One region of the Sinanaerobacter sp. ZZT-01 genome, then DNA from elsewhere that is predicted to be linked to it. Evidence: predicted binding sites of a transcription regulator. Region 1 holds the regulator's gene; each other region holds the start of a gene.
The links. The regulator HrcA, encoded in region 1, represses chaperone genes, less so after heat shock. The targets are predictions, from matches to a motif close to TTAGCACTCNNNNNNNNNGAGTGCTAA.
Positions count from the first base shown of each region.

Region 1 (6,478 bases):
GAGGTATTAAACTTGCAGCCAAAGCATGTATCTTTTTACAGCTTGCAGATTGAAGAGGGAACACCGTTTTATGAACAATATAAGGCAGGAAAGTTCAATCAAGTTTCGGATAATGATGACCGAAAGATGTACCATCAGACAATTGAGGAACTAGATAAAAATGGATACATCCATTATGAAATATCAAATGCTGCAAAACGGGGTTATGAATGCCGTCATAATTTAAAATACTGGTCTATGGCGGACTATTTAGGCATGGGTTTGGGGGCACACTCTTATATAAAAGGTGTTCGATTCAGTAATACCAGAAGTATGAGGGATTATCTGGAAGGAAATTATGTGGAGACTACTCATAAAAATACGAGAAAAGATTCTATATCGGATTATCTATTTACAGGGCTTCGTAAAATAGAAGGAATCGATTTGACGGAATTTGAAAAGAGTTTTGGTGAACCGATTGAAAATCTTTTCGGAGAAGTACTTCGCTCCTTTCAGGAACGAGGTCTTCTTGAACAGGGGAAATCATATCTTCGGTTTACAAAAAAAGGATTGGACTTAAGTAATACTGTACTGAGAGAACTGGTTTAGGAGGGGAGACTATGAATCATAAGACAGGAAAATACATTATGGCTTTCGATCAGGGAACTACAAGCTCACGCTGCATTCTATTTAATCGGCAGGGTGAAATGGTTACTTTGGCGCAGAAGGAATTTCGTCAGCATTATCCAAAACAGGGATGGGTTGAGCATGATGCGATGGAAATCTGGTCGACACAAATTGGAGTGGCACAAGAAGCGATGTATAAAGTGCAGGCAACGTACAAAGATATCGCAGCAATCGGCATTACAAATCAAAGAGAAACAACGGTGGTGTGGGACAAAATATCGGGATTGCCGATTCATCCGGCTTTGGTTTGGCAGTGCAGAAGAACAGCACCGTATTGTGATACTTTAAAAGAACAAGGTCTAACTGATTTTTTTCACAAGAAAACAGGGTTGCTGATTGATGCATATTTTTCTGCGACAAAATTAAAATGGATATTAGACCATGTAGAGGGAGCACGGGAGCGGGCAGAAAAAGGAGAGCTGCTTTTTGGAACGATAGATACCTGGCTTATATGGAATTTATCAAAAGGAAAGATTCACGCAACTGATTATTCCAATGCAGCAAGAACGATGCTTTTTAATATTCAGACACTGAAATGGGATGAAGAGATTTTATCTTTCTTTTCGATCCCTAAAAAAATGCTTCCTGAGGTGAAGCCTTCCAGCGGTATTTACGGGAACACGGATCCTTCTGTATTTGGGAGTGAAATTCCAATTTCCGGTGCTGCAGGAGACCAGCAGGCTGCCTTGTTTGGGCAAACCTGCTTTACGGAAGGAATGGCAAAAAATACTTATGGAACAGGTTGTTTTCTGCTGATGCACACAGGAAGCCAGCCCGTGTATTCTGAAAATGGTCTTTTGACAACGATTGCCTGGGGAATAGACGGAAAAGTAGAGTACGCTTTGGAAGGCTCTATTTTTATCGGCGGAGCGGCAATTCAATGGCTGCGTGATGAATGCAAACTGTTAGCATCCTCCGCAGAGTCAGAGGAGCTGGCAGGTAAAGTGGAAGATTCGAATGGAGTATACTTGGTTCCTGCATTTGTCGGGCTTGGTGCACCTTACTGGAATCCGTATGCAAGAGGAATGCTAGTTGGCTTGACCAGAGGTGCAAACCGGGAACATATTATACGGGCTACCTTAGAATCGATAGCGTATCAGACGCAAGAGGTACTGCAACTGATGGAGCAAGATTCCGGTGTGAGCTTAACAACTTTAAAGGTTGATGGAGGTGCCTGTGCAAACAATTTGTTGATGCAGTTTCAGGCGGACATCATACATTGCCCCGTGGAAAGACCGATTTGCACTGAAACGACAGCACTGGGAGCCGCTTACTTGGCTGGTCTGGCTGTTGGATATTGGAAAGATAAAAATGAAATCAGAGAAAATTGGAGGATGGAAAGACGTTTTGAAGCCTCTATGAAAGAAGAGACACGAAAGCAGCTCTTAAAAGGCTGGAGGCGTGCTGTCTCCGCAGCCTTGGCTTGGGCAGAAGCAGAATAAATTTTTGATAAAACTACGACTACGTACCGTCCCTTATTAAAGGGGGGCAAAGGAGAATGAAAATGAAGCAGTATTTAGAATTATTGAAAACAACACCTTTATTCTATGGAATCAAGGAATCAAAAGATTTGGAATGGCTATTTAAGTGCGTTGACGGAAATGTGAAGACATATCGAGCAGGGGAGACCATCGCAGAGGAAGGTGAAGCACTGTATTTTACGGGAATGGTTGTTTCCGGAATCGCACAGAGCATTTATAAAGATAAGAGTATACTCACTGACGCAGGAGAATTATTTGATTTTTGCTTTGATGAGGGAAAATCCATTCAATCAGAAGCAAAAATCATTGCAAAAACAGATTGCAGTGTCTTATGGATGCGATGGATTCGGCTGAAAAAGGTATGCAACTTTGAGTGTGAATTTCATAAAAAGGTCATTGATAATTTAGAAAAATTAACGAAATGTTCGAATCAATAAGAAGAAATATAAAATAGAGGAGGACTTCTTAGGTGCAATCATAAAAAAGGGAAAGGGGTATTTTTATGGATTCGAACGAGGATAGAATCAGGTTCGAGCAAAAAGCCTTAAGAGTTTCGATGTGGGGAGCGATTCTCTTTGTTCTTTTGGAGTTTTATATGGCTTTGAGGACACACTCGCAGGCCGTATTAATGGATTCAGCATATGATGCAGCAGAACTGGTGACCATTGTAATTTCTTTAAGACTGGTACCGTTATTATATAAGCCAATGACTGAAAAAAGACCATTTGGTTATGCACAAGTTGAGACGTGGCTTCTTGTGATTAAAGGTTTCATGCTTCTTGCGGTTACTGTCGGACTGGTTGTAAATAATATACAGATTATTTTACAGGGGGGCAGTCACGTCAATTTTACACTGGTCGCATATTTTGAATTGTTTGCTGCGATTTTAGGAATTTTAATTGTAATTTGGCTGAAGCGGATGAATTGTGGGTTACAGTCGCCGATGGTGGATGTGGAAATCAGCGGATGGTGGATTGACACCATTGCGAGTATGGGAATGGCATGTGCGTTTTTTATTCCTGCAATTTTCCATACGGAGGCAGTAAAAACGCTCACACCGTACTTGGACTCCGCTGCTGCAATCGTTTTAACTTTTTTCATTTTGCCAACACCGATTCGCCTGGTTTTAAATGGGATGAACGATTTGTTTTTAATGGCTCCGGAACAAGAAGTAGTAAGTCAAATCAAACAAATTTCTGATGAAGTGCTGCAAAAACACACATTTGGAGAAAAAATATCTATGGTAACGTATGATATTATGCGGATGGGGCGGAGATTTTGGGTCTCGATTTATGTAACTTCGAACAAAGATACCATAAGTATTTCTGAGTGGGCTTCCGTACAGAGAGAAATAGAGCTGGCATTGATGGAAGAATTTCACGATGTATATGTAGAGTTATTACCCGAGATTGAATAGGGGAATGGATCAAGATGGGAACTGAAAGCATAATGCATCCCAATTTGATTATGGTGATTGACGAAGAGGCCTTGAGCTGGTAGCAAGGCTAAAGAAGCAGGAGAGAAAATGGAAACTAAAAGAGGTAGAGCTTTAAAACTTTACCTCTTTGTATTTTAAGCGTTTATCTGTTTTACAAATTTTAAGAGTAGGTCGACCGTAGATTGGATACCAAGGGTGCTGCTATTGATGGATAGGTCATAACGGTTTATTTGACCCCACTTTTCACCCACATAATAGTCATAATAAGTAGCCCTCCGCCGATCTGTTTTTTTCATAAATTCTTGCGCACCTTCTTCAGGGATTCCGTAGGAATGGATGACGCGGTTTAGTTTATCCTCCCGATCTGCATGAATGAAGAAACGAATGATATTTTCTTCTTTTTCCAGTATATAGTCAGCGCATCTGCCGACAATCACACAGGAGCCTTCCTCGGCGATTTTTCGTATCGTCTTTGATTGCAGTAAGAACAAGCGGTCATTCATAGGCAAGTCATTTATGGTAGGAATGTGACTTCCAAAGGTACCGATATTAAACGCTAAAGAGGTCCAAAACGGATTTGAGGGTTTTTCATCCGCATTTTCAAAAAGATCCGGATCAATACCGCTTTCTTCCGCTGTTCGGGTAATCAATTCTTTATCGTAGAAGGGAATCTTTAACTGTTCCGCTAATTGCTTACCGATTTCTCGGCCGCCGCTGCCATATTCGCGGGCAATGGTGATGATAATTTTATGATCCATGTTTACGCATCTCCTATCTGTCTAATAAAGTTATAAAATCCAAAGAATAAATGAATACTATTACTATATGGTTTGCTTCATAACGAATCAATAAATACATTTCAGATAAAATGCGTTGATCTTGTTACTTGAGACGTATTTATTCTATGATAAGTGCAAATCGCTTTCTGTTTACTTCAATTGGATATAATCGATACATCCGAAATAAAATCGATTGATTTTGTTCCAAATGACCTATTTATTATATCATAAACTTTATTTGCTCAAAGAAAAGAATAAAAAAATTAAAAAATATTTTGGAAATCTATTGACAATATAATATGTCAATGGTAAATTTAGATTATAGTTAGCACTCACCCAAATAGAGTGCTAACAAATTAAAAATATATTTGAAATGCGGTGAGTCGAATGGATTTAAATGAAAGAAAATTAAAAATATTGCAGGCTATCGTTGGAGATTTTATTTGTTCCGCAGAACCGATAGGCTCCCGCACCCTTTCCAAAAAATATAACATGGGAATCAGTCCTGCAACGATACGCAATGAGATGTCTGATTTAGAGGAAATGGGTTATTTAACGCATCCGCATACTTCCGCTGGACGTGTTCCGTCGGCAAAAGCATATCGATTATATGTAAATCAGCTCATGAAGGATTATGAGCTTCCGGAAGACGAAAAGAGAGCAATCTCACAAAAATTGACATCGAATATCACTGAGCTGGATCGGACAATTGAACATGCAGCAGCTCTATTGTCAGAATTGACAAATTTGACATCCTTTGCGATCAGTCCGAAACAGGATGAAAATCGGTTAAAATATATTAATCTTTTACCGGTGGATGAGTCGACAGTCGTTCTTATGATTGTAGCGGAAAATGGTAAAGTCTCCAATACAGCTTTAAAAATAAAAGTGCCTTATACGGAAGAAAATCTCGTCTTACTGTCGAAGGTCATGACGCATAATTATAAAGGAAGAGCTTTGAGTGATATTCTTACACTGGATATTATAAAATCGTTTGAAAAAGATTTGAAGGCACTTTCAAAATTAGCAGAAAGTATTATGCCGGATTTTTTAGCAACGTTAGAAAATATGTTAAATGTAGATTTGTATTTGGAAGGGCTTACCAATATTTTTTCAATACCGGAGTATAACAATATAGAAAAAGCAAAGGTGTTTTTACAAATGCTCCATCAAAGACAGCACTTTACCGATGTACTTGTAAATCGCGACAATGGGATCGTCATTACGATCGGCGATGAAAACAGCGATGAGATTTTAAATGATTGCAGTTTAATCACAGCAGACTATCGAATAAATGGAAAGCTGATTGGTAAGTTAGGCGTGATTGGACCTACGAGAATGAAGTATGATGAAGTTACATCTGTTATAAAATACATGACAGACAATATAAGCCAAGCATTTCAATTAGAGGGAGGAAAAGATGAGGATGAAAAATAATCAGGAAGAAGCGCAGGTGAAGGATTCCACAGTAGAAGAAGGGGTTAAGAATGCGGAAGCTAAGCATGAAGCTACAGAAGAAGCTGCTGTAGATGAAACAGACACGGAAAAAGTGAAGAATGGAGAAGAAGCTGCCCAAAAAGAGAAAGAGGTAACGAAAGAAGAAGAGGATATTCAGACTCGTTATCTTCGTTTAGCAGCAGATTTTCAGAATTATAAACGAAGAGTTGAAAAAGAGAAAAGTGACATTTATGCATATGCCAACGAGAAAATCGTGACAGAATTGCTTGATGTAATAGATAATTTTGAAAGAGCCATTGCACACGGTGAGGATTGCAAAGATCCAAAGATGTTAGAGGGCATGGCAATGATTTTCAAACAATTTAAGGGGGTACTTGAAAAAAGTAATGTTGAAGAGATTAAGGCAGAAGGGGAAGCGTTTGATCCCAATTATCACCATGCGGTGATGACTGAGAATTCCGTTGAATACGAAAGCGGCAAAGTAACAGCCGTTTTACAAAAGGGGTATCTGCTGAATGGAAAGGTGATTAGGCCTTCCATGGTTAAAGTAGCAGAATAAAAATCAGTAAAAAATGCAAAAAATAGTAAGACAAATAAGTATAACAATGAAAATGTGAAAAAGGAGATGTATATTATGGGTAAAGTAATCGGTATAG
Region 1 covers NZ_CP141728.1:2,594,894-2,601,371, forward strand. The annotation lists gene hemW (radical SAM family heme chaperone HemW) at 1-588, shown strand, start outside; gene glpK (glycerol kinase GlpK) at 600-2,108, shown strand; gene U5921_RS12600 (hypothetical protein) at 2,171-2,584, shown strand; gene U5921_RS12605 (cation transporter) at 2,650-3,564, shown strand; gene U5921_RS12610 (cytidylate kinase-like family protein) at 3,720-4,343, opposite strand; gene hrcA (heat-inducible transcriptional repressor HrcA) at 4,752-5,801, shown strand; gene grpE (nucleotide exchange factor GrpE) at 5,791-6,381, shown strand; gene dnaK (molecular chaperone DnaK) at 6,457-6,478, shown strand, end outside.

Region 2 (6,478 bases), 500 kb from region 1:
AAAGTGATTGAAGATATTGCATTCCAAACAAATATTTTAGCTTTAAATGCAGCAGTGGAAGCAGCGCGAGCCGGTACTGCTGGGAAAGGATTCGCAGTGGTCGCAGATGAGGTTAGAAATCTTGCAAGTAAATCTGCGGAAGCAGCGAAAAGTACAACAGATTTAATTGAAGAGACTCTTGTTTCCGTTCAAAAAGGATCAAAAATTGCAGGAAATACGGCAAAATCATTAGAGGAAAGTGCTAAGGTGACACAGGAAGCTGTTCAGTTAATCGACCGAATTGCAGAAGCTTCTGAACAGCAGGCGCAATCGGTTAATCAAGTGAATATTGGTGTTGAGCAAATTGCATCAGTCGTTCAGACGAACAGTGCGACTGCAGAGGAAAGTGCCGCTGCTAGTGAGGAATTATCGGGACAAGCACAAATGCTAAAGGATTTGATTAGTAAATTCAAGCTTCGAAAAGAAACTTCTGCTTCTATTGGAATGGCAGCAGAAGAAAGTTACATGGGTTTAGAAGAAAATAATACAGTATCTAATAAATATTAAAAAACAAATTAACAAGATAGAAAAGAACATACGAATGAAAAGAACCTGAAAAATCGTTTACTTCTCAATCAATAGCTGAAAATAGATATAATTATAAATATAAGTAAAAGTCTTATTCGAAATAAAATTGAATAAGGCTTTTTGATTGTAGCTTTAGAAGAGGTTCTGACTACATTACTGGTTTAGTTTACTTGCTAATATCCTTTTGAGGCAGCTTAAATAAATTGAATCCAATAGTCCCAGCCAAAATTGCCACAATTCCTACGTAATGATAATAGTATAATGATTCGTGCAAAAAGACAGTTCCTGCTAAGATTGTAACAACCGTTGATACGTTGCTAAAAAGGCCCACCTTTGTAGCTTCCAATTTTCCTAAGGCATACGTTGAAAGCAAAGATGTTAGGAGAGATGAAATCACCCCAAGATATACAATCGCCCAAACAAAAGAAGGCTCTGAAAATGGTTCAAAATAAGAAGAAATATTACCGTTTATAATATGCAGGAAAATAGAAATAAGGTTAAATACAATACAACCGGTGATACTCATGACATATACGATTGAAAATACGGAATAATCCTTTGATAACTTTTTGGTCAGCACATTGTAAATCGCAAATGATGTTGCTGACATAAAAATAAATAGAAAGCCAAAGTAACTGTAATTGCTAAGATTAAAACCGTTTAATACGTTGATGTAGACCACACCGGACACAGAAATAAGTATAAAAACTTTTTGCAAATTTTTTATTTGCTCTTTTAATATAATTCTGGCGGCAATCAGTGTTAAAATCGGAGCGATGGCTTGTACTATTCCTGCTTCGGAAGATGATATTATTTTCAGTCCAAGCGTTTGGAACAGAAAAAAGGAAATCGGATAAGCAAAGCTAAATGGAATAATTTTTAACCAATCTACACGCTTAACAATAATTTTACCCGGATTAAAAAACCTATAAATACAGATACAAAGTGCAGCCAATGTAAATCTGTGAGCAAGTAAAGATATCGTATCAGCATTTCGAAGGGCTATTTTTACAAATAAAAAAGAAAAACCGATAATGAGTGATTGGAGAGTGATTGCTAAATATGCTTTTGTAGTATTTTTCATGAAAACCACCTTTTTAAAATACAACCTATATAAAACAAACTAATATATAAGCTGCTATGTTTGTTATGCTTTGTTTATATTGTAGTATAGAAAAGAGTCTGCTACAATAGCTATAAAACGAATCTGTACTGGTACTGGAAGTCTTTCCCTTATGCTGATTTTCTGCACTGTCTTAATAAAGCGATTACCACTTATGGCAAGACTTATTTCAATATGGGACAATTCGTGGTCTTCCTTCATTAATAGAGGAAGCAAAACGATTGCTTGAATCGTATCAGGTTTTTTGTACAAATAGAAATATTGTAGAATTGATTTTGATAAGCTGGAAGAAATTTTTCGTACCGAAGACATAAAGTTCTTTTATCTTATGTTGATCCGAAGTTCCGCTATAGTGTTTCAATTTGCTTTGCTGATTGGCTTGTGATACACTAAATATATAGTTAAAAATAAAGAATAAAAGAACCGTCTGGAAAAGCAGAAGGGCTTTTGGTATTGTTGCCGTTTGGCACTGATATGAAAAGCCTTTTTTTTTATAATTTATTTAAAGTATCAGATATTGGTTTTATATATTTGAAAGGAGAAAATTGTGAAAAAACAGCTATTATTTTTGGTCCTTAATAAAATAAGCGTTCTTAATAAATTGCTTATGAATCTAAATGAAAATGGGATTAAAGGAGCGACTGTAATCAATTCTGCAGGTATGGCAGGAACCCTTGCATCTGCTGAAGAAGAGATGTCTTTCTCACCATTTAAAATGATGTTTTCCGGTATTGCAGAAGATAATAAAACGATTCTAATGGTTATAGATGAAGAGCAAATTCCCATCGTTCAAAAAATTATTGTTGAGCTTGTGGGCGATTTGTCAAATCCGGATACAGCTTTTATGTTTGCAGTTCCTACAACCTTTGTGGATGGGATAACCTGCATGAAATAGGGAGGAAAAAATGCCGCAATTCACTCATTTATTATACATAGGTTCAATCCTATTATTTGGATTGCTATTTGGGCGATTTGTTAAAATTTTCAAATTCCCAAATGTCACAGGTTATCTCTTGGCAGGTCTTTTATTAGGTCCGCATATATTAGGTTTCTTTTCTTTAAAAATTATTCGGGATTGTTCAATCGTATCAGAAATGGCACTTGCTTTTATCGCGTTTATTATAGGGTGCGAATTTAAAAGAAGTTTTTTTAGAAGGTTAGGAATGACACCTGTAGTAATTGCTTTTTTTGAAGCATTTCTCGCCGTTGCTATTGTAGATATAGTATTGATTGCAACGGGACATGATGTCGCATTTTCTATCGTTCTTGGTTCTATTGCAGCAGCAACTGCTCCAGCAGCAACCGTAATGATTATTAAGCAGTATCGTGCAAAAGGCCAAGTTACTGATATGCTCATGAGTGTCGTAGCCTTAGATGATTCTGTGGCGCTTATGGCGTTTGCAATATCAGTCTCAATTGCCAAACGCATGAACGGTAACGGTGATCTAAGTGTTGCGCAAACCATAGTAACGCCTATGCTTGAAATCGCATATACGCTCATAATTGGTGCAATATTTGGTACACTCATGTATCTTCTTATGAAGTCCTTTAAAAAACAGAACAATCAATTGATCATCACAGTTTCTATTATATTTATTTGCTCTGCTTTGAGCCTATTTTTAGAATTATCGTCTTTACTATCCTGCATGATGTGCGGAATGTTTTTTTGTAATATAAGCAGTGAAAGCGATGAGATTGTTTCTTTATTAGATACCTGTACTCCACCAATCTATGTAATGTTTTTTGTTGTATCTGGAGCACAGCTTAATATTGAATTAGTACTTAAGATTGGAAGCGTCGGTTTTATCTACGTAATTGGAAGAGTAGTCGGAAAGCTGCTTGGCGCCAGAATTGGTGCAGAAATTATGGGAGCAAACAAAAAAATATGCCGTTATGTTGGTCCGGCTTTGATTCCGCAAGCGGGTGTTGCGATTGGTCTGATCGTAGCAGCTGAAACTGCTGTTCCAGAATATGCAGAGCAGATACGTACGGTCGTACTTTGTGCCACAATGTTGTATGAAATAGTAGGGCCGATTATTGCTAAATCCGCTTTAAAAAGAGCAGGAGAAATTAGAGAGGGTTAAGAAGAATAAAAAGAAGTCGTATTTTATTTAATAATAGAATGATATGATTCCATAAATTATTTTTTTTCCATATTTTTTAAGTAATAAAAAGGATATAAAGAAAAGATTTTGCATACTATGGTAGCACAAGGCTGTACGGCCGTTGTAATTTTCATTGTAATCTTGTATGAAATAGGAGGTTTGGTTATCATTAAATAAACGTTGAAATAGAGCGGGACAGGGGATAAGAGATTGACAGAAAATAAGTATAAGCCAGCGCTTTAAGCGCTGGCTTATACCACGAGTTTATAATTTTGAGCAAAGCAGCCATTTTTAGAGTGGTGCTTATAAAATGATTATCGTCTTCTATTATTACGATTGTTATTTGGTCTGCAAGGGTCACAGCAATCATTAAAGTTATTGTCGTTGCAAGGATCACAGCACGGATCGCAAATGCATTGGCAATCATCTTCTTCGTCTTCTACTTCCGGATTGTATTTGCTTTGAATTTGATTTGGAAATAGTTGAGGGAAGCTATCACAAATTGCTGAAGACTCTGGTAATAATTGAACGTAACCAGTCGAAAGAACACAAAGTTGAACTGGGATTACGATTTTCTTTTCACAAGTAACACATAATGCGATAATTAGATTAGCTTTTATTGTGCCGTCTGGGCAAATTGTTAAATCACGGCCCAGATTGTTGGTTGCCAATCTTGTTTCACATGCAGGGTTACAGAATTCAGTGAAACGTGGAAGGAATGCACTGCTTTGGGTAGAAGGAAGACAAAGTTCAAAGAAATTTGTAAGCAACAATGGAGCACATTCCTGTGCAATGTTCACCTTGGTATAAACCGTAAAGGTAACTTCGTGGTCGTATCTGTCGCAAAGCAACAGATCCAAGTAAATCATGACATCACCAGTAATGGCGATATTTTGTGTGCCGAAGATAGGGGTTCCCCTGCCCTGATCATCACAATCCTGCGTGTCTGCATAAATAATTTTTTCTGAATAAGTACCGTCCGGACCTACAACTGTCACTTCGTCGCCGTTTGCGCATTTAATAAAGGTTCCGCCTGAAATAGTCGTGTTGATATTCAGCTTTAAATTAGTTGGGTCCTCTACATTTTGCGGGTTAAAGGATCTCTTACAGCGGATATCTACGATGCGTTTTAAGCGGTGGCCTCTAGGAATTGCTGGAGTGAAGCATTGATTGTTGACTGTTTTTAATCCTTGCAGGTTAAACAGCACAGCATCAAAAACCTTTTGTACATAAATCGGCTCCGAGACAACGTTGTTTAAATTACCGTCGAATTCACACAGGTCGTGTGCGTTGCAGCAATTTGAAAAGAGGTCCGGCGATATACGTCCACCGAAACAACTCATATATTTACCTCCTTTTTTGGTCAATTAAGTAATTGGTTTCACAGATAGTATATTCAGAGAGAAAAGATGTGTTACGGATTCTGGCTTCCTAGCCGATAAAAATATAGAATAAAATGATAAAAAGTTTATTGTACAAGCAAAAATGGAGTAGGAAGGCAAAAATAAACTCATACTTGATTTTTCACTTTCTATGGTTTATAGTAATGTTAGCACTCTATATAAGTGAGTGCTAACATTACTTTTTTCTACCTCATTCTATGCAGATGAGGAAGCGAATGACCGTATGAGCGGAAAAAATTTACCGAGAAGATCGGGAAAACTACGAGGGGGAATATACACATGGCAAAAAAGCAATTTAAAGCAGAATCCAAACGTCTTTTAGACTTAATGATCAATTCCATCTATACTCATAAAGAAATTTTTTTAAGAGAATTAATCTCAAATAGCAGTGATGCTATTGATAAGCTGTACTATCGAGCATTGCAGGAAAATAATACGGGTTTTTCTCGAGAGGATTTCGCCATTACAATTGAATTGAATAAGGAAGAGCGTACATTAAAAATTTCTGATAATGGTATCGGCATGACGAAAGACGAGCTTGAACAGAACTTAGGAACAATCGCAAAAAGTGGATCGTTGGCATTTAAGAAAGAAAATGAACCGAAGGATGAAATTGACATTATTGGACAATTTGGTGTCGGCTTTTATTCTGCCTTTATGGTAAGTGAGAGGGTGACAGTTATCAGCAAAGCCTTTGGCGAAGCGACTGCATATCGCTGGGAATCCACTGGGGCAGATGGCTATAATATCGGCGAGTATGAAAAGGAAAGCAACGGTACGGAGATTATTTTAAACATCAAACAAAATACAGAAGATGAAAATTATGATGAATTTTTAGAAAACTACCGTATCCAAGGATTAATTAAACGCTATTCAGATTATATTCGTTATCCGATTCAGATGATGATGGAGAAACACCACCTGAAGGAAGGTACTGAGGACGAATATGAAGATTATAAGGAATTAGAAACTTTAAATAGTATGGTTCCGATTTGGAAGAAAAATAAGAGCGAGCTGACAGATGAAGACTACCATGCTTTTTATAAAGAAAAGTTTCACGATTTTACAGATCCGGCAAAGGTCATTCATACAAACGTAGAAGGGGTGTCTACTTATAATGCACTTTTGTTTATTCCGGTGAAGGCACCATTTAATTATTATACGAAAGATTATGAGAAGGGGTTACAGCTTTATTCCAGCGGCGTTTTGATTATGGAAAAATGTGCGGATTTACTGCCGGATTACTTTAGTTTTGTAAGAGGACTTGTGGATTCTCAAGA
Region 2 covers NZ_CP141728.1:3,095,975-3,102,452, reverse strand. The annotation lists gene U5921_RS14970 (methyl-accepting chemotaxis protein) at 1-546, shown strand, start outside; gene U5921_RS14965 (DMT family transporter) at 734-1,651, opposite strand; gene U5921_RS14960 (hypothetical protein) at 2,238-2,585, shown strand; gene U5921_RS14955 (cation:proton antiporter) at 2,596-3,774, shown strand; gene U5921_RS14950 (hypothetical protein) at 4,110-5,138, opposite strand; gene htpG (molecular chaperone HtpG) at 5,478-6,478, shown strand, end outside.
Region 2: a site for HrcA is predicted at 5,345-5,371, ahead of htpG (molecular chaperone HtpG). Genes of this name have one in related genera too.

Region 3 (6,478 bases), 1.7 Mb from region 1:
ATATCTACGTACATAATATTAAATGCAGTCATTTTTTCTACTTCGGAAGCAATGTTTTTTTGAAATTGTTTGGCAGTTTGCAGCATGTTAGTTTCGAATTTTGCATAAATCGGAACTCGAATGCTCAAACCATCCGGAGCATTATGAACTGCTATCCGCAAGACAGAGGCAATTCCGGAGCTTTGTGCAGCGATATAACCTACAATTTCTGATATGACACGATCAGAGATAGAGTAATCACCCAGATAGCTGTAGGTAGGACGAACTACAGTTTTTTCATTAAAAGAAGGCCGTTCAGGAGTCTTTCCCCTAAAAATTCGCATAGGGTCTAAAAAATATCCGGAGAATTGCCGCTTCACTTGGAACGTGGGAGCTGGTATAACATGTTTCCCAAGTTCTTGCCGCTGTTTTTTTGCTGCTTGTCGTTGAGATATTGTTGTAATTGCTTCGATAGAAATAAATTCGGAGACAGAGGGAAGCTCCAAACGATCGGTAATGCGTAAAATCATTTTTTCAGACGTTCCTAAGATAAGGAGACTGGTAGGCTGAAGTTCCTTTATTTTTTCACTTACCTCTAGCCGGTGTGCTTCATTTGAAAAAAGTGCAGTTTTTACAGCGCCTATCTTTGTTGCTTGTCGTTTTGCGGATATTCCGGCTTGAATGCCGGTTCCGTAAATAAATAGTCCGTCATCAATGATTGCCTCTATGTTACGCTTACGACAGAGTGTCATTGCTTGAAAGCTTTTTCCGGTTCCGCTTTTCCCTACTAAACCATAAATTTTCATATTCACCGCACTTTCTTCATCATATAAGGAGAAAATTCGTTAAGAGAGCATGGCTCCTTCTGTAGAAATAATCTTAACAAGAATTTATGCTTTCTGACAAAATATTATTGTTAAATTGAAGGCGATCTGCTATAATAACGGTACTTACTTTAAAACATAACAAAGGAGGAATTAAATTATGGCATATGTAATTAGTGAAGCTTGTATCAGCTGTGGAGCTTGTGTAGCAGAATGTCCTGTAGATGCAATCTCTGAAGGTGATGGCAAATATGAGATTAATGCTGAAACTTGCATCGAATGTGGTGCTTGTGCAAATGCATGTCCTGTAGATGCTCCGGCACAGCAGTAATTGTATCCAATAGAGAACAAAAATAACCGTTTCAAGTGAAACGGTTATTTTTTTATGATTACTCCATATGGTTGATGTGGTATGCTAAAGAATGTAAGCTGTCACTCAAATGTACATTTTCTAAAGCAATGCTGTCTCCGACATCCAAGTCCATTGGCGCAAAATTCCATATTCCCTTGACTTGACCTAAAATTAGTTTGTTCGCTATTTCTTGTGCACTGTCTTTGTTTGTGCAGATGATACCGATATCAATTTGATTTTCTTCTAAATAAGCTTCTAACGTATTGGAATCCATGACTTCAATATCATTGATCCGCAGACCGATGAGTCTTGGATTGATATCAAACATTCCGCAAACGATGAAGCCGGCTTTATAATAATGCGTGTAATTGGCAAGCGCCTGACCTAGGTTGCCGCATCCCACAATAATCATTTTATATTCTTGATCTAACCCTAATATATTACCGATTTGTGTGTAAAGACCTTTGATATTGTAGCCGTAGCCTTGTTGCCCGAATCCGCCGAAATTATTTAAATCTTGTCGAATTTGTGATGCGGTGTAGCCGATTAGTTTACTTAAATCATTAGAAGAAATCCGGTCAATGTCCTTTTTCATTAATTCTTCAAGATACCTTCGGTATCTTGGAAGGCGTTTGATTACTGCCTTTGAGATTTTTCCATTGTCTTTCATTCTTTTTCTCCATTTCAGCAGACATATTCCTATATTATGCATTGTTTTTTTTGATAAAAAAAGCACAATATAACTATGTGTGCCATTATAGTTTGTATCCTTTTTGTAAAAATAAACACAACTTCACCCTTATTATAGCATTTAAGTACTGGCGATACAATAAAAATAATGATAAAATAAAATCTTAGCTGGTAAATTCCATGCTAAAAAAGTATAAAATGAGGAAAAACTATGATTGTAGTATCAGCGAATAATTTAACAAAGCGATATGGTATCGAGCCTGTACTGGCAGGGCTTTCTTTCCATGTCAATAAGGGGGATCGTATTGGTATTGTCGGAGCAAACGGTGCGGGGAAAACGACTTTACTTAATATATTGGCAAGAGAATTGCATCATGATGAAGGCGACTTTTTTGTGTCAGATAGTACAACCTTTGGGTATTTAAAACAAAAAGATCAGTTTGAATCAGAAAAAACTGTTTATGAAGAAATGCTGGCTATTTTTGGAGATGTGATTGCAATGGAAAAAGAACTTTCTGAGCTTTCGCAGGAAATTGCAGATCAATCTGCAAAGGGTGAGGATGTACATAAGCTCCTGCATAAATATGATGAAATGGCAGAGGCTTTTAAGGATAGAAACGGATATGGGTATAAAAGTGAAATAAAAGGTATACTAAATAGCATGGCTTTTCCAGAAGAATTTTTCGATAAAGAAATTTCACTGTTAAGCGGAGGAGAACGTACAAGGCTTGCGCTGGCAGCATTGCTTTTAAGAAAACCGGATATTCTTCTATTGGACGAGCCCACCAATCATTTGGATATTGGAACCTTAAAATGGCTGGAACAATATTTAAAAATGTACTCGGGTACAATTATTTTAATTTCTCATGATCGTTATTTTTTGGATCAAACAGTTAATCGAATTTTTGAAATTGAGCACCATAAATTAATGACTTATGACGGAAATTACACACAATATGTCCAGAAAAAACGCTTTCGGGAAGAAGATGCCTTGCGTCAATATGAAAATCAGCAAAAAGAAATTGCACGCCAAGAAGAAATGATCCGGAGATTTAAACAGCATGGCACGGAAAAGCTGGCAAAGCGTGCTCAATCACGTGAAAAACGGTTAGATAAAGTGGAAAAGCTTGAGCGGCCAGAAGCAAAACTCGGCAAAATGCGAATCCATTTTAAAGAAAAATTTTCAAGTGGAAATGATGTTATATTTGCAAAAGACCTGTCAAAATCCTTTGGATTCGGTCCGGAGCGAAGACAGCTATTTTCCGGTGTGGAAATGGATATAAAAAAGGGAGATCGCATCTGCTTGGTTGGACCAAACGGAATCGGAAAAACGTCGCTGCTTAAAATAATCATGGGAGAATTGCAGGCAGATACGGGGCAAATAAAAGTGGGGCATAATGTTGTATTTGGTTACTATGATCAGGAGCAAAAGCTGATGAGTGGAACGAATACAGTATTGGAAGAGCTGCATAATGATTACCATTTATACAGTGAAACAGAATTGCGCTCCCTTTTAGGGCGTTTCTTATTTCGAGGAGAGACGGTATTTAAACAGGTTGGTATGTTGAGCGGTGGAGAAAAAGCAAGACTTGCATTGCTCAAATTGATGCTTTCCGGTGCAAATGTCTTAGTGATGGACGAACCGACCAACCATTTGGACATTGAATCGAAAGAAGTATTTGAAGAAGCACTGATCGACTTCCCGGGTACACTTCTTTTGGTATCACATGACCGCTACTTCTTAAATAAAGTACCTTCCAACATCTATGAGCTGTCCGAGAATGGCATGACGACGTATGCCGGAGGCTATGATTATTACCTAGAGAAGAAACAATCAATTGCTTCAGGAAGAAATTACTTGGATGAATTAGCAAAACACACAGGTGCAGCACAGTCTTCTGAGGTGAGTACTGAGGAACAAAGCAATAAGGAAAAGAGACTGGAGCAGCGCAAGCTTGCAAAGGAAAAAGAAGCGGCGAAACGACGCCGAGAAAAAAGATTGAATGAATTGGAAGAACAAATTGCATCCCATGAAGAAGAAATTTCCAATATTGAAGAAGAGATGTGCAAGGAGGCTGTTTTCTCTGATTTTGAGAAGAGTAAACAGTATCACCAACGCTGTGCAGAATTAAAATTGCAATTAGAGGAAATTTATGAAGAATGGATGATTCTAAATGAAGAGAATGGCGAATAGAAGAGTACAGAGAGGAAGATTGGTATCTTATTTTTTGCGATAATTTTTAAATAATGGTTGCAGACGATAGGGTGTATGCTTATAATGGATTTTGACGTATGAAACAGAATCCTAGGGTTAGGATACCAAGATTCAAAAAAACAATAGAAGCGTATGCTATTTGGAGGTACATTATATGGTATTTGAAAAAATTAAGGAAATCATAGTAGAGCAGTTGGGTGTGGATGAAGCCGATGTAACGATGAACACGCATCTTATGAAAGACCTAGAGGCGGATTCCCTCGATGCGGTCGAAATTATTATGGGAATTGAAGATGAATTTGAAATTGAGATTCCTGATGAAATGGCTGAGAAGTTTGAAAGTGTTGGTGATATCGTAAGATACGTAGAAGATAAAACAAATGAATAATATGGACGAATTTGGAAATATTATTTTTATGAAAGACATATGTGAGAGAAAATAAAATAAAGAAGCTGTTTTTTAAAAGAAAAATAGCTTCTTTTTTTAAAAATATATAGAATTCCTATTGACAACAGAGTATTCGTGTATTAAATTAATGTTAGCACTCGATAATGGTGAGTGCTAACAGAGTGAATAATGAATTAAAATACATAATTCGAAAGGAGAGTTTGTTAAAATGAACATCAAACCTTTAGGCGACAGAGTCGTAATTAAAAAATTAGAGGCTGAAGAAAAAACCAAAAGCGGTATTGTTCTTCCCGGTGCGGCAAAAGAACAGCCACAAATGGCAGAGGTTGTAGCAGTCGGTCCCGGCGGAGTAGTAGAGGGAAAAGAAGTAAAGATGGAAGTCAAAATTGGCGACCATGTTATTTTTTCCAAGTATGCAGGAACTGAAGTGAAATATGATAGTGTTGAATATACAATCGTTTCACAGCGTGACATTTTAGCAGTAGTAGAGTAATAGGGAAGGGGTGTAAAAAAATGGCGAAGGATATTAATTATGGCGAGAATGCCAGAAGAAAATTACAAGCTGGAGTTGATCAGCTTGCAGATACCGTTAAAATCACATTAGGGCCAAAGGGCAGAAACGTATTGATTGAGAAAAAATTTGGTTCTCCGTTAATTACGAATGACGGTGTGACTATTGCAAGAGAAATCGAACTGGAAGATGCTTTTGAAAATATGGGTGCGCAGCTTGTAAAAGAAGTTGCAACAAAGACCAATGATGTTGCGGGAGACGGTACAACAACTGCAACCTTGCTTGCACAGAGTATTATTCGTGAAGGCTTCAAGAATGTGGCAGCAGGTGCAAACCCTATGATTTTAAAGAAGGGAATTCAAGGCGCGGTTGATGTAGCTGTAGAGGAAATCAAGAAGATCTCCAAAAAGGTAGAATCCAAAGAATCCATTGCTCAGGTAGCTTCTGTTTCCGCAGCAGATGAAGAAATTGGAAGCCTGATTGCCGAAGCAATGGAAAAAGTCGGAAATGAAGGCGTAATTACCGTTGAAGAGTCAAAATCCATGGGAACGACGTTAGATGTCGTAGAAGGTATGCAATTTGACAGAGGTTATCTGTCTGCATATATGGTAACAGATACAGACAAAATGGAAGCAGTTGTTTCCAATCCATATATTTTAATCACAGATAAAAAAATCTCTAATATTCAGGAAATCCTTCCTATTCTAGAGCAAATTGTTCAGCAGGGAAGAAAGCTGATTATCATTGCAGAGGATGTAGAAGGTGAAGCACTTGCGACGATTGTTGTAAATAAATTAAGAGGAACCTTTGACTGTGTTGCGGTTAAAGCACCTGGATTTGGTGACAGAAGAAAAGAAATGCTGAAGGATATTGCGATCCTTACTGGTGGTCAGGTTATTTCTGAAGAGGTTGGTTACGACTTAAAAGAAGCAACCTTAGATATGCTGGGTACAGCGAATACCGTAAAAGTCAACAAAGATACGACTGTTATTGTAGACGGCGCAGGACAGCAGTCTGAAATTGAGTCCAGAGTGCATCAGATCAAGACTCAGATTGAAGAAGCAACCTCTGAGTTTGATAAAGAAAAACTACAAGAAAGACTTGCAAAATTATCCGGCGGTGTGGCAGTGATTCAGGTAGGTGCTGCAACTGAGACGGAACTAAAAGAGAAGAAGCTGAGAATTGAAGATGCCTTAAACGCTACGAGAGCTGCTGTTGAGGAAGGAATTGTATCCGGTGGAGGTACGGCATTTGTAAATGTAATACCTGCTGTTGGTGAATATGTGAATACTCTTTCCAGTGATGAAAAGACTGGTGCAGCAATTATCATGAGAGTGCTGGAAGAACCGGTTCGACAGATTGCGGAAAACGCAGGTCTTGAAGGATCTGTTATCATAGCAGAAGTAAAGAAAAACAAAGCTGGTGTTGGATTCAACGCAGCAACAGAACAGTATGTGGATATGATTGAAGCTGGAATTGTAGATCCGGCTAAGGTAAC
Region 3 covers NZ_CP141728.1:921,534-928,011, reverse strand. The annotation lists gene U5921_RS04605 (hypothetical protein) at 1-785, opposite strand, end outside; gene U5921_RS04600 (DUF362 domain-containing protein) at 964-1,134, shown strand; gene U5921_RS04595 (redox-sensing transcriptional repressor Rex) at 1,193-1,825, opposite strand; gene abc-f (ribosomal protection-like ABC-F family protein) at 2,057-4,039, shown strand; gene acpP (acyl carrier protein) at 4,215-4,448, shown strand; gene groES (co-chaperone GroES) at 4,678-4,962, shown strand; gene groL (chaperonin GroEL) at 4,983-6,478, shown strand, end outside.
Region 3: a site for HrcA is predicted at 4,600-4,626, ahead of groES (co-chaperone GroES). Genes of this name have one in related genera too.